4 regions of the Streptomyces sp. BHT-5-2 genome follow, and region 4 is predicted to be linked to each of the others. Evidence: riboswitches for the same ligand, from Rfam matches in the RefSeq annotation. Region 4 holds a riboswitch; each other region holds the start of a gene.
The links. Region 4 has a riboswitch for cobalamin ahead of cobN (cobaltochelatase subunit CobN). Riboswitches for the same ligand answer to the same signal wherever they lie in the genome.
Positions count from the first base shown of each region.

Region 1 (3,467 bases), 2.8 Mb from region 4:
CCCGCCCGCCGGTGCGGGCCTGGGCCTGGCCATCGTCCGCGGCATCGTCGAGGCCCATCAGGGCCGCGCGGCGGTGCGCAACGTGCCTGGCGGTTGCCGCTTCGAGGTCCATCTGCCGGCGGCGGGCTGAGCCGCACGGGCCAGGCATCCGCCGGCCGCCCGGATCCGGCTCAGTCGGGGACGGCCAGTTCCTCCCGCAGCCCTTCCAGCGCCGTGTGGTCGTCGTCGTTGCCCAGGTGGGGCGCGGCGAACCAGTCGGTGTACGCGGAGATCTCGGACAGTCGCCAGTCGAGGGCGAACAACTCCAGCAGCGCCGGATCGTGCGGCACCTCCGCGCCGGCGGCGAGCAGATCCCCGTAGTCCCGCTCGCGCGGGGCGAGGGCCAGCGATTCCCAGTCGACCAGACGCAGCCCGAAGGGGCCGACGAGTTGGTTGGCGTGGTGCGGCTCACCGTGCGTCGGCACCCAACGGTCGCGGTGGGCGAGCGCACTCCCGGCCAGTTGGTGGTAACGCGCCGTCCAGTGCCGGACGGCGTCGACGCGGGCGGCGATCGCGTGCCGTGCCTCCTCCCCCAGCGGGCCGGTCGTCCAGGGCCGGGCGGTGCGGGCCCGCACCTCGTCGGCGAACGCGGGGCCGACCTGCGGGGCCCAGGCAGGCAGGCCGTTCGGCGGCTCGGTGCCGTGCAACGCGGCCAGTGCGGCGGTGACTTCGCCGAGGTGGGCGGGCTCGCGGGCCTCCGCTTCGGTCGGCGTGCGCCCGGCCAGCCACGGCGTCACGCTCAGGGCGCCGTCCGCGACGGCGACGGTGAACCGGCCGGATCGTCGCGGCAGCGGTGCGCACACCGCCGCCAGTCCGCCGGCGGCCAGCGCGGCGGCCCCCGCATAGGCCGCTTCCAGCGATGCCGCGGTGTGCCGGGGCGCCAACTGGTCCAGGGTGACGAACAGGGTCGTGCCACCGCCGGAGATCCGCCAGTGATGGGCACCGAATCCCCAGGGCAGATAGCCGGCCTCGGTGACCTTCGCGTTCTCGGGCAGCCAGTGTGCGGCGACCGTGTCCGCGATGACGTCGTCACTGGGAAAGGGCGGTCGGGAGCGCATGGGAATCGACCCAACCACACTGCCTCGTCCCGGGCACCCGGATTTCCCGCCGTCGGCCGCCGGGCTCCTCCGGATCGTGGACTCGACGCCCCATCGGGCTCCCGCACCCTCTAAGGTGATCAGTGCAGCTGGTTCGCCCCGTCCGCCAGACGGGAGCGTCGTAAGAGGGAACCCGGTGGGAATCCGGGACTGCCCCGCAGCGGTGAGCGGGAACGACCGCCGTCATACGCACTGGACCCGAGGTACGGGGTCCGGGAAGCGACGGCCAGTAGGTGTCCTCATAGGAGGACGTGCCCGCGAGTCCGAAGACCTGCCAACTGCCCGTGCGCGAACGATTCGTGCGCGGACATCCCGGTGACCTCGAGGGCGGGTCGGCGTTCATACCAGGCGGACGATCGTGCCGTGTCGCGCACGCCCACACCGCCCGGTGCGTCGCCCTTCGCGCTCTCGTCCCGTCCCCGGGATCTCAGGGATCCATCTCGCGAAGGAGATCTCCGTGACCACCAAGTCCGCAGTCGCGGCAGCACGGGCCACCGTGTACGGCTACCCCCGGCAGGGCCGGCGCCGGGAACTCAAGAAGGCCGTCGAGGGCTACTGGAAGGGCCGCGTCACCGCGGACGCCCTCCGCGCCACGGCCGTCGAACTGCGCCGCACCAACTGGCGGCAGCTCGCCGAGGCCGGCATCCACGAGGTGCCGACCGGTGACTTCTCGTACTACGACCACGTCCTGGACACCACCGTCATGGTGGGCGCGATCCCCGCCCGGCACCGCGCCGCCGTGGCGGCCGACGCCCTGGAGGGCTACTTCGCCATGGCGCGCGGCACGCAGGACGTGGCGCCCCTGGAGATGACCAAGTGGTTCGACACCAACTACCACTACCTGGTGCCGGAGCTGGGCCCGGACACCGTGTTCACGGCCGACCCGACCAAGCAGGTCGCGGAGCTGGCCGAGGCGCTCGCGCTCGGCCTCACCGCGCGGCCCGTGCTCGTCGGCCCGGTCACCTACCTCCTGCTCGCCAAGCCCGCGCCGGGCGTGCCCGCGGACTTCGACCCGCTGACCCTGCTGGACCGGCTGCTGCCGGTGTACGCCGAGGTCCTCGCCGATCTGCGCGCGGCCGGCGCCGAGTGGGTGCAGCTCGACGAACCGGCCCTCGTGCAGGACCGCGCGCCCGCCGAACTGAACGCCGCCGAGCGCGCCTACCGCGACCTCGGTGCCCTCCCCAACCGCCCGAAGCTGCTGGTCGCCTCGTACTTCGACCGGCTCGGCGCGGCGCTTCCGGTGCTGGCCAAGGCCCCCGTGGACGGGCTTGCGCTGGACTTCACCGGGGCCGCCGGCGCCAACCTGGACGACCTCGCCGCCGTCGGCGGACTGCCCGGCAAGCGGCTGGTCGCGGGAGTGGTCAACGGCCGCAACATCTGGGTCAACGACCTGGAGAAGTCGCTGTCCACCCTGGGCACTTTGCTCGGCCTGGCCGACCGGGTCGATGTGTCCGCCTCCTGCTCGCTGCTCCATGTGCCGCTGGACGCGGCGGCCGAGCGGGAGATCCAGCCGCAGATCCTGCGCTGGCTGGCCTTCGCGAAGCAGAAGACCGCGGAGGCGGTCACCCTCGCCCGGGGCCTCGCCCAGGGCACCGACACGATCGCCGCCGAACTGGCCGCCAACCGGGCCGACCTGGCCTCCCGCGCGGCCTCGCCGATCACCCACGACCCGGCCGTACGGGCCCGTGCCGCCGCCGTCACGGAGGCCGACGCCCGCCGCCCCCAGCCCTATGCCGAGCGGGCCGCCGCGCAGCGCGCGCACCTGGGCCTGCCGCTGCTGCCGACCACCACCATCGGCTCCTTCCCGCAGACCGACGAGCTGCGGGCCGCGCGGGCCGATCTGCGCGCGGGCCGGATCGACCCGGCGGGCTACGAGGCGCGCATCAGGGCCGAGATCCAGGCGGTGATCTCGTTCCAGGAGAAGGCCGGCCTGGATGTGCTGGTGCACGGCGAGCCCGAACGCAACGACATGGTCCAGTACTTCGCCGAGCAGCTGACCGGCTACCTGGCCACCCGGCACGGCTGGGTGCAGTCCTACGGCACCCGCTACGTCCGCCCGCCGATCCTGGCCGGTGACATCTCCCGCCCGGAGCCGATGACGGTGCGCTGGACGGCGTACGCCCAGTCCCTGACCGGCCGGCCCGTCAAGGGCATGCTCACCGGCCCGGTGACCATGCTCGCCTGGTCCTTCGTCCGCGACGACCAGCCGCTCGGCGACACCGCCCGCCAGGTGGCCCTCGCCCTGCGCGACGAGGTGAACGACCTGGAGGCGGCGGGCACTTCGGTGATCCAGGTGGACGAGCCGGCGCTGCGGGAGACCCTGCCGCTGCG
Region 1 covers NZ_CP081496.1:4,195,707-4,199,173, forward strand. The annotation lists gene K2224_RS18600 (sensor histidine kinase KdpD) at 1-130, shown strand, start outside; gene K2224_RS18605 (aminoglycoside phosphotransferase family protein) at 171-1,097, opposite strand; cobalamin riboswitch at 1,210-1,430, shown strand; gene metE (5-methyltetrahydropteroyltriglutamate--homocysteine S-methyltransferase) at 1,594-3,467, shown strand, end outside.
Region 1: linked by a shared signal. The riboswitch ahead of metE (5-methyltetrahydropteroyltriglutamate--homocysteine S-methyltransferase) and the one ahead of cobN (cobaltochelatase subunit CobN) in region 4 are both predicted to bind cobalamin.

Region 2 (3,467 bases), 4.9 Mb from region 4:
CGAGCTGTTCTACGAGACGGCCGGCTCGGGGCCCGCGGTGGTACTGCTGCACGGCGGAATGCTCGACCAGCACATGTGGGACGAGCAGTTCGCCTGGCTGGTCAACTCCGGCCTGCGGGTGGTCCGCTACGACTCCCGCGGCCACGGCCTCTCCTCCACGGTGACCGGCGACTGGGCCAACCACGACGATCTGGTGGCCCTGCTGGACGCGCTCGACATACCCCGGGCCGTCCTCGTCGGCCTCTCGCACGGCTCCCGGATCGCGCTGGACGCCGCGCTCGCCCACCCGTCCCGGGTGTCCGCCCTCTTCCTGGCCGCGCCCGGGCTCAGCGGCCGCACCTTCACCGACCCCTTCATCCTGGAGCACATCCGGGAGCAGGTCGCCGCGATCGGCGAGGCGGACGGCGCGGAGCGCTATGTGGAGCACTTCCTGCGGATGTGGGTGGACGGGCCGTATCGCGCGCCGGCCGCCATGCACCCGGGCTTCCGGGAGCGGATGCGCGCCTCCGCGTCCGCCAATGTCGAGGTGCACGCCGACGGCCTGGGGGCCGGTATGCCGCTGGAGGTCGGCGCCGCGGACCGCCTGGGCGAGATACGGGTGCCCACCGCCGTCCTCGACGGCGACCTCGACTCCACCGACATTTCGGCCAACGCGCACGCCATAGCGCTACAGGTCCCGGGCGCCCGCCGCATACGCGTCCCGGCCGCCGGTCACATGGTCAACCTCGAGAACACCCCGCGCTTCGACCAGGAACTGCACGCCTTCCTGTCGTCCCTGGAGCTCTGAACTCGGCCCGCCCCCGCTCCGGTCGGCCGCCCGGGGCGGGGCCGTCATGGCCGGTTCCCGGCCATGACGGCTACAGTGACCGGGCCGTGGTGTTCGGGAAGACCGGTGCAGGACCTTCGTGTCCCAGGCCGGCGCGGCCCTCGCCACTGTGATCGGGGAGTTTCCGCCCCCGTGTGCGCGCCCCGTGCGCGTACGGCGCCACTGACCGCAGCCTGCGGCCGGGAAGGCGGGGCGGACGCGGATACCCGTAAGCCAGGAGACCGGCCACGGCATCTCACGAAGTGATCCACGAGGTGCTGGAGCGTGATGGCCGCATGGCCCTGTCCACTGACACGCAGGACAATTCCCCTTCCCCCCACAACACCCCCACCCCCCGCCTCGGCATACCCGGACCCCCGGGATCGTTCCGCTGGCAACGCCGCGACACCGTCCGCACCGCCGGCCTGATGGCCGTGATCGCCGCGCTGCACATCGTCGCCTTCGGTGTGCTCTTCCTCCTGGTCGTGCCGGGCCACTACACGGTCGGCAGCCAGGTGTTCGGCGCCGGGCTCGGCATCACCGCATACACCCTGGGCATGCGGCACGCCTTCGACGCCGACCACATCGCGGCGATCGACAACACCACCCGCAAGCTGATGGCCGACGGCAAACGGCCGGTCTCGGTGGGCTTCTGGTTCGCCCTCGGCCACTCCAGCGTGGTCGTCGTGATGGCCGCGCTGGTGTCGGGCGGCGCCCAGCTCGCCGGCGCGCTGATGGACGACAACTCCCGTACGCACCAGACGCTCGGCGTGGTCGGCACGACCGTCTCCGGCACCTTCCTCTACCTCATCGCCGCCCTCAACCTGATCGCCCTGGTGGGCATCCTGAAGGTCTTCCGGGCGATGCGGTCGGGCGCGTACGACGAGCAGGAGCTGGAACAGCACCTGGATTCCCGGGGCTTCATGAACCGGATTCTCGGCCGCCTCACCAAGTCCATCAGCCGCCCGGGGCAGATGTTCCCGCTCGGCTTCCTCTTCGGCATCGGCTTCGACACCGCGACCGAGGTGACGCTGATGGTGATGGCGGGCAGCGGCGCCGCGGCGGGCCTGCCCTGGTACGCGATCGTGTGCCTGCCGCTGCTGTTCGCCGCCGGGATGAGCCTGTTCGACACCCTCGACGGCACGTTCATGAACTTCGCGTACCAGTGGGCGTTCGCCAACCCGGTGCGCAAGGTCTACTACAACCTCACCATCACCGGCCTGTCGATCGCGGTCGCGTTCCTCGTCGGCACCATCGAGCTGGTGACCGTCCTGCACGACAAGCTCGGCCTCGACGACCCGCTGACCTCGGGGATCTCCGCCCTCGACCTGGACAACGTGGGCTTCGTCATCGTCGGCCTGTTCGTCGTGGTGTGGGCCGCGGCACTGGCGTACTGGCGCTTCGGCGGCGTCGAAAAACGCTGGGCCACCCGCACATCAACCACCGAGCCTGCCGAGCCCACCCCGACTACCGAGCCCACCGAGGTCGCCCAGGTCGCCAAGACCACCCAAGCCACCGAGCCCACCACCCCAACCCCGCGCACCGACGAACCCGACACCACCCCATAGCCGCCCCCACCCACCGAATCGCGGCCCGCCCCTCCATCGAAGGGACGGGCCGCACCGCCTCATCCGCACCACATTCCGCGACCCGCGCCTGCCGCTGCCTGCCATCCGTGACGTTGAGACGCCCGCCGCCCGACTCCTCAGGTGGCCGATCCGGCCGCCGCGCCCGTCAACAGATCCGGGCCCCAGCGCTCCATCGCCGCCGCCAGATCGAGCGGCCGAAGCCGGTCCGCCACATCCGGTCCCGGCCAGTCCTCCCGCGGCACCCGCCACATCACCTCGAACTCGTTGCCGTCCGGGTCCCGGGCGTAGAGCGACTTGGAGACCAGGTGATCGCTGGTGCCCACCAGCGCATCCCGCTCCCGCAACTGCGCCGCGATCGCCGCCAGATCGCCCAGCGTCCCGACCTCCCAGGCCAGGTGGTACAGCCCGATCCGGCCGCGCTCCGGCCCGGGCGCGTCCGGCCCCACCGCGAACAGCCCCAGATCGTGGTCGTTGTGCGAACCGGGCGCGCTCAGGAAGGCCGCCCGCCCCGGAATCTCCACGTCGACCGTGAACCCCAGCACCTCGGTGTAGAACGCCACCGACCGCGCCACCTCACGGATGTACAGCACCGCATGATTGAGCCGCCGAACAGACATCAACCCTCCATCTCCCATCGCGCCGGCCACCACCCACCGCCGACGAACCACCCATCAATTTACTTGAACATTCAAGTCTCCCTCAAGCCTACCCGCCCCCCACCACACACCAAACCCCCCAAATCGCCCTTACTCGCCCGCTTCCAGCCACCCGCGACGCAAGCCGGAGGGTCTGTCCCGCCTCGCGACCGCCCCTCCGGACCGCCGCAGCCCCATACACCCAAGGCCGCCTTACTTCATTTCGTTTTCCGGTGACCCAAAACACAGAAAAGACGCAGACAGCAGAGAATCGAGGGAGTGCGGAGCATTGACCCGACTATGGGAGAACATTCGGATCGGAGCATATATAGCCGCTACCCTCTGGCCATATGGCTACCCCTCCTTGGCTTTCCGTGAGCGCCAAGAGATCGGCGCGCGGCTTCGAAGGAAGCAATATGGCGCGCGTCGAGTGATCGA
Region 2 covers NZ_CP081496.1:6,235,638-6,239,104, forward strand. The annotation lists gene K2224_RS27610 (alpha/beta fold hydrolase) at 1-787, shown strand, start outside; cobalamin riboswitch at 858-1,071, shown strand; gene K2224_RS27615 (HoxN/HupN/NixA family nickel/cobalt transporter) at 1,102-2,373, shown strand; gene K2224_RS27620 (VOC family protein) at 2,511-3,011, opposite strand; gene K2224_RS27625 (restriction endonuclease) at 3,328-3,467, opposite strand, start outside.
Region 2: linked by a shared signal. The riboswitch ahead of K2224_RS27615 (HoxN/HupN/NixA family nickel/cobalt transporter) and the one ahead of cobN (cobaltochelatase subunit CobN) in region 4 are both predicted to bind cobalamin.

Region 3 (3,467 bases), 4.3 Mb from region 4:
GAAGACCATCTCCGGCGGCATCATCGACGAAACCGCCGGCGTCAGACCTGAGGTGATCTTCGCCGGTCTGGTCGGCGCGATCATCTGGAACCTCCTGACCTGGCTCGCCGGTCTCCCCTCCAGCTCGTCCCACGCCCTCTTCGGTGGTCTGATCGGCGCGACCCTGGTGTCCGCGGGCGCCGACGGGGTGCACGGCCAGGCCGTGGTGATGAAGGTCCTGATCCCGGCGGTGGCCGCGCCGTTCGTCGCGGGGCTCGCCGCGATGGCGGCGACCCGGCTCACCTACCGGCTGACCCGCGGCCGCGCCGAGGAGGACACCGCCAAGGGCTACCGCGCCGGGCAGATCGCCTCGGCGGCGCTGGTCTCGCTGGCCCACGGCACCAACGACGCGCAGAAGACGATGGGCGTGATCACCCTCGCGCTGATCACCGGCGGGGTCGTCGCCCCGCACTCCGACCCGCCGCTGTGGGTGATCGCCTCCGCCGGCCTGGCCATCGCGCTCGGCACCTACCTGGGCGGCTGGCGGATCATCCGCACGATGGGCAAGGGCATCACCGACATCCGGCCGCCGCAGGGCTTCGCCGCCCAGACGGGCGCGGCGGCCACCATCCTGGCCTCCTCCCACCTCGGTTTCGCGCTCTCCACCACCCAGGTCTGCTCGGGCGCCGTGATGGGCTCCGGGCTGGGCCGCAAGGGCGGCGTGGTGCGCTGGTCCACAGCCGGACGGATGGTCGTGGCCTGGGGGCTGACGCTGCCGGCCGCCGGCCTGGTCTCCGCGGGGGCCGCGTTCCTCGCCGACCAGGGCACCTGGGGCGTGGCCGCGGTCGCCGTCCTGGCGCTGGCGATCTGCGGCGGCATCTGGGCGGCCTCCCGGCGCAAGCCGGTGGACCACACCAACGTCAACGAGGGTCCGGCGGCGGAGCCGGCCGGGGTCGTCACCACGGCGCTGCAGACCGTCTCCCCTCCCCCTGCGGGCCCGGTCGCCGCGGTGGCCACCGCCCCGGCAGCCGCCGACGCGGACGGCGCGGCCGTTGCCGCCCAGGCCCCCGCCCGGCCCGCGACGGCCACCTCCTGACCGCCGACCGCCCGTTCCAAAGGACCTAAGGACTACGAATGCACATCGACTGGGCAGCTCTCGGCCAGGTCTTCGGCGTCAGCCTCGCGGTGACGGTGGGGATCGTGGGCCTGTTCACCGTCGGGATCGTGGGGACCTCCCGCAAGCCGGCCGCGGACGGCCAGGGAGCGGCCACGGCACCGGCCGCCGGGGCACGCGCCGGGGCGCTGGCGGCCTTCGCGCTGTGCGCGGCGGCGGTGGGGTACGGGATCTATCTGATCGTCGCCGCCTGAGACCGGCGCCGGCGGATCCGGCGGTGGACGGGGCGTTCGGTGGGCGCGGCAGCAGCCGCGGCCGCCGGGCGCCCCGTCCGCGTGTCCGGCCGGGGGCCGGTGCGCCGGCGGCCGCCCTGTGGTCTTGGCCACAGGTCCGGCGGCGGGGCTGCGGAGCAGGTCAAGGGCGAGTTGACGGGCCTTCGCGGACCGTGGTGGACTGCCCGGGCCAATCGGCGACAGCAGAGGAAGTCCGGTGCGAATCCGGCGCGGTCCCGCCACTGTCACCGGGGAGCGCTCCTCCAGCGAGGGCCACGGTCCGTAGTACTCCGTACGGGCGGGAAGGCCGGGGGCGGCGCCGATCCGGGAGCCAGGAGACTCTGGTCGCCGTCGCGTCGAGCCAGGGCGAGGACCCTGAGTGAGGACATATCGCCATGCCCGGCTGCCCGTCGAGAGCCCCGATTCCCGCTGCCGCAGGACCCGTTCACGGACGGCCGGCGGCCTGATCCGATGCGCGGCGAACACGCGGGATATGCGTGCGGCGCGGCCCTCGGCTTCCTCGGTGACCTGATCGCGGCGGACCCGCGGCGCGGCCATCCGGTGGCCGCGTTCGGCCGGGCCGCGAGCGCCGTCGAACGCCGGCTGTGGCGCGACCACCGGGGCCACGGGGCGGTGCACACCGTGCTGTGCGCGGGCGGCGCGGCCGCCGGCGCCGCACTGCTGGAGCGCGCCCTGAGACACCGTCCGGGCGCCCGTACGGCGCTGACCGCGGCCGCGGTGTGGGCCGTACTGGGCGGCACCTCGCTGGGCCGGGAGGCGCGCGCCGTGGGCGGGGCGCTGGCCGTCGGCGATCTGGAGGTGGCGCGGGAGCGGCTGCCGCATCTGTGCGGGCGCGATCCGCAGGCGCTGGACGGGCCGCAGATGGCCCGCGCGGTGGTGGAGTCGGTCGCCGAGAACACCTCGGACGCCGTGGTGGGCGCCCTGGTGTGGGGCGCGCTGGGCGGGGTGCCCGGTCTGGTGGCGTTCCGCGCGGTCAACACCCTGGACGCGATGGTCGGTCACCGGTCGCCGCGCTACCGGCGGTTCGGCTGGGCGGCGGCCCGTCTCGACGACGTGGCCGGCTGGCCGGGCGCGCGGCTGACCGCGGCGCTGGCGGTGCTGGTGGGCCCGGACCGGCGCGGTGCGCTGCGGGCCTGGCGGGCGGACGGTGCGGCGCACCCGAGCCCCAACGCGGGCCCGGTGGAGGCGTCGTTCGCGGGCGCGCTGGGCGTCCGGCTGGGCGGCACCCTGGCGTACGGCGGGCGGGTGGAACACCGGCCGGTGCTCAACGGCGGGGCGCGGCCACCGGCGGTGGCCGACATCGAGCGGGCGGTGCGGCTGTCCCGGCGGGTGGGTCTGCTGGCGCTGGGCGTCACGGTGGCCGGCCGGCTGGCGGCGGGCGCGCTGCGGCGCGGGAACGGGAAGGGGACGCGGTGAGCGGGCAGGGGAAGGCGGCCGGGACGGCCGTGGGCGGCGGGCTGTTGGTGGCCGGGACGACATCCGACGCGGGCAAGAGCGTGGTGACCGCCGGCATCTGCCGCTGGCTGGTCCGGCAGGGCATCTCGGTGGCGCCCTTCAAGGCGCAGAACATGTCGCTGAACTCGTTCGTGACCCGGGAGGGCGCGGAGATCGGCCGGGCGCAGGCGATGCAGGCGGCCGCGGCGCGGATCGAGCCGACCGCCCTGATGAACCCGGTGCTGCTCAAGCCGGGCAGCGACCGCAGCAGCCAGGTGGTGCTGCTGGGGAAGCCGGTGGGCGAGCTGAGTGCGCGCGGCTACCACGCCGGCCGGCAGGAGCAGTTGCTGGGCACCGTGACGGACTGCCTGGCGGAGTTGCGCCGTACCCACGACGCGGTGATCTGCGAGGGCGCCGGCAGCCCGGCCGAGATCAACCTGCGGCGCACCGACATCGTCAACATGGGCATCGCCCGGGCGGCGCGGATCCCGGTCGTGGTGGTCGGCGACATCGACCGCGGCGGGGTCTTCGCGTCGTTCTTCGGCACCACCGCGCTGCTGTCGGCCGAGGACCAGGAGCTGGTCGCCGGCTACCTCGTCAACAAGTTCCGCGGCGATGTGACGCTGCTGGAACCGGGCCTTGCGATG
Region 3 covers NZ_CP081496.1:5,662,805-5,666,271, forward strand. The annotation lists gene K2224_RS25105 (inorganic phosphate transporter) at 1-1,075, shown strand, start outside; gene K2224_RS25110 (hypothetical protein) at 1,114-1,347, shown strand; cobalamin riboswitch at 1,571-1,707, shown strand; gene K2224_RS25115 (cobalamin biosynthesis protein) at 1,837-2,802, shown strand; gene K2224_RS25120 (cobyric acid synthase) at 2,799-3,467, shown strand, end outside.
Region 3: linked by a shared signal. The riboswitch ahead of K2224_RS25115 (cobalamin biosynthesis protein) and the one ahead of cobN (cobaltochelatase subunit CobN) in region 4 are both predicted to bind cobalamin.

Region 4 (3,467 bases):
CGGCGCCAGGGCCACGACGGCGCATCGCCCGTCGGACCCCTCGACCGCGCCCGGGGCGGTGGCATCGGCGTACGGAACGTCCGGTGCCGGGCCGGCGGAGTCCGCTTGCTCCGCGGCGATCCCCGCGGCCCGCAGCGCGCGCTCCACCTCCCGGGCGGTCAGCGGGCGTCCGGCGGGCAGTTCGCGGACCCGCCAGGCGCCGTTGCCGCCCTCCGCGGCGGCGGCCAGGAAGACCTCGGCGGCGGTCAGCGCCGCCCGCGGGACGTCGTCCGCCGCGATCCGCAGCACCGCCCGCTCGTCGCCGACCCGCAGCAACGCGCCGTACCCGGACGCGGCGCCCGGCGCGTACGCGGTGTCCGCCGGGGCCCGCCGGCCGGATTCTGCGAGCAAGGTCACATCGCCGCTCAGGCCCGCCACATCGCCCCGCCCGTCGTCGAGGACGAACAGGAAACGGCCCGAGAGCGCCGTCGCCGACTCGCTCGCGCACAGCAGCGCGTCCAGGCTCCGGGCCCACAACCGCACGTCGGAGGGGGTGTGCCGGTCCAGTCCGGCCAGCGGCGAGGCCAGCACATTGCGGATCCGCTCATGGCGGACGGACGGCAGCAGCCCGGCGTCGGCGAGCAGACCGGCGAGGGCCTGCCCGCAGCCGTCGGGCAGACCGCGCAGTTCGACGTTGCCGCGGGAGGTGAGCGAGAGGTGGCCGTCGCCGAGCCGGTCCGCGACGTCCGCCAGCGCGCGCGCCTGGCGCACCGTCAAGTCGCCGGCGGGAAGCCGCACTCGGGCCAGCTGCCCGTCGGCTGCGGAGTGCAGTCGCAGTGCTCCCGGGCAGGCGTCACCGCGGTCCCGAACCGGCGGTCCGGGCCGGTCGGGGCGGGGTGCGGGGGTGGGCGGCATGGCGGCGAGCATACCTACGTCGGTGGCGCCCGGAACCGGGGCGAGGGGGTCCGGCGGGACGGCTGCGGAGGCCCGCTCCCGCGGTCCGGCGGCAGCCCTTACTATGCAGGTCGGCGGGTCGGCTGACCCGCCGGACGCCAGCGACGGCGCCAAGGGAGGAAGCCCGGTGAGAATCCGGCGCGGTCCCGCCACTGTGAACCCGGCCACCACCGGGTGAGCCAGGAACTCCCGCCGTCCATACGACCACCCGGGGCGTGGACACCCCGAGGAAGGGCTGCGCCGTGATTCTGCTGCTGTCGACCTCCGACACCGACCTGCTCAGCGCACGTGCGGCCACCGGCCCCGTGCCGTACCGGCTCGCCAACCCCGCCCGCCTCGACGCCGCCGAACTCCCCGGCCTCCTGGAGGGCGCCGACCTCGTCGTCGTCCGCCTCCTCGGCGGTCTCCGTGCCTGGGAGGACGGCCTGGACGTGCTGCTGGCCGCGGACCAGCACCGCCCGGTCGTCGTGCTCACCGGCGAACAGGCCCCCGACGCCCAGCTCATGGAGGCGTCCACGGTCCCCGTCGGCATCGCCGCAGAGGCGCACGCCTACCTCGCGCACGGCGGCCCGGCCAACCTCTCCCAGCTGGCCCGCTTCCTCAGCGACACCGTCCTGCTCACCGGCCACGGCTTCGAACCGCCCGCGGCCGCGCCGTCCTGGGGCCCGCTGGAGCGCGCCGAGACGGAGGCGGCCGGCCCGACGGTGGCGGTGCTCTACTACCGCGCCCACCACATGAGCGGCAACACCCGCTTCGTCCACGACCTGTGCGACCAGATCGAGCGCGCCGGCGGCCGCCCGCTGCCGCGGTTCGTCGCCTCGCTGCGGTCCCCCGAGCCGGAGCTGATCGAGGAGCTGCGCGCGGCCGACGCCATCGTCACCACCGTCCTCGCCGCGGGCGGCACCAGGCCCGCCGAGGCGTCCGCGGGCGGCGACGACGAGTCCTGGGACGCGGGGGCACTGGCCGCCCTGGACGTGCCGATCCTCCAGGCGCTCTGCCTGACCGGGTCGCGCGCCGCGTGGGAGGAGAACGACGAGGGCCTCTCCCCGCTCGACGCCGCCTCGCAGATCGCCGTGCCGGAGTTCGACGGGCGGCTGATCACCGTGCCGTTCTCCTTCAAGGAGATCGACGAGGACGGCCTCCCGGTCTACGTCGCCGACGCCGAGCGGGCCGCCCGGGTCGCCGGGATCGCCGTCCGGCACGCCAGGCTGCGGCACATCCCGGCCGCCGAGAAGCGGCTGGCACTGGTGCTCTCCGCCTACCCCACCAAGCACTCCCGGATCGGCAACGCGGTCGGCCTGGACACCCCGGCCAGCGCCGTCGAACTACTGCGCCGCCTCCGCGCCGAGGGCTACGACTTCGGCGACGAGCCGGTGCCCGGCCTCGCGTCCGGCGACGGCGACGAGCTGATCTACGCCCTCATCGAGGCCGGCGGCCACGACCAGGAGTGGCTGACCGAGGAACAGCTGGCCCGCAACCCCGTCCGCATCCCCGCCGCCGACTACCGCCGCTGGTACGCCACGCTGCCGCAGGAGCTGCGCGAGTCCGTCGAGGAGCACTGGGGCCCGCCGCCCGGCGAGATGTTCGTCGACCGCAGTCGGAACCCCGAGGGCGACATCGTGCTGGCCGCCCTGCGCCGCGGCAATCTGCTGATCCTCATCCAGCCGCCGCGCGGCTTCGGCGAGAACCCGATCGCGATCTACCACGACCCCGATCTGCCGCCGTCCCACCACTACTTGGCGGCCTACCGCTGGATCGCCGCGCCCACCGCCGACGGCGGCTTCGGCGCCGACGCCATGGTCCACCTCGGCAAGCACGGCAACCTGGAGTGGCTGCCCGGCAAGAACGCCGGACTCTCCGCCGCCTGCGGCCCGGACGCGGCGCTCGGCGACCTCCCGCTCGTCTACCCGTTCCTGGTCAACGACCCGGGCGAGGGCACCCAGGCCAAGCGCCGGGTGCACGCCACCCTCGTCGACCACCTCGTCCCGCCGATGGCCCGCGCCGACTCCTACGGCGACATCGCGCGCCTGGAGCAGCTGCTCGACGAGTACGCCGCGATCTCCTCGATGGACCCGGCCAAGCTGCCCGCCATCCGCGCGCAGATCTGGACCCTCATCCAGGCCGCCAAGCTCGACCACGACCTGGGCCTGGAGGAGCGCCCCGACGACGACGGCTTCGACGACTTCCTGCTGCACGTCGACGGCTGGCTCTGCGAGGTCAAGGACGCGCAGATCCGTGACGGCCTGCACGTGCTGGGCGCCGCCCCGGCCGGCGAGGCCCGGGTCAACCTCGTCCTGGCCATCCTGCGCGCCCGGCAGATCTGGGGCGGCACCGCCGCACTGCCCGGACTCCGGGAGGCGCTCGGCCTGGACGAGTCCGCCGCCACCCGCACCGCCGCCGACGACGCCGAGGCCCTCGCCCGCGGCCTCGTCCAGGCCATGGAGGACGCGGACTGGGACCCCGCCGCCGCGGCCCGGGTCGCCGAGGGCCACCCGGCGGCGGTCGCCGACATCCTCGACTTCGCCGCCCGGGAG
Region 4 covers NZ_CP081496.1:1,360,676-1,364,142, reverse strand. The annotation lists gene cobG (precorrin-3B synthase) at 1-906, opposite strand, end outside; cobalamin riboswitch at 991-1,143, shown strand; gene cobN (cobaltochelatase subunit CobN) at 1,176-3,467, shown strand, end outside.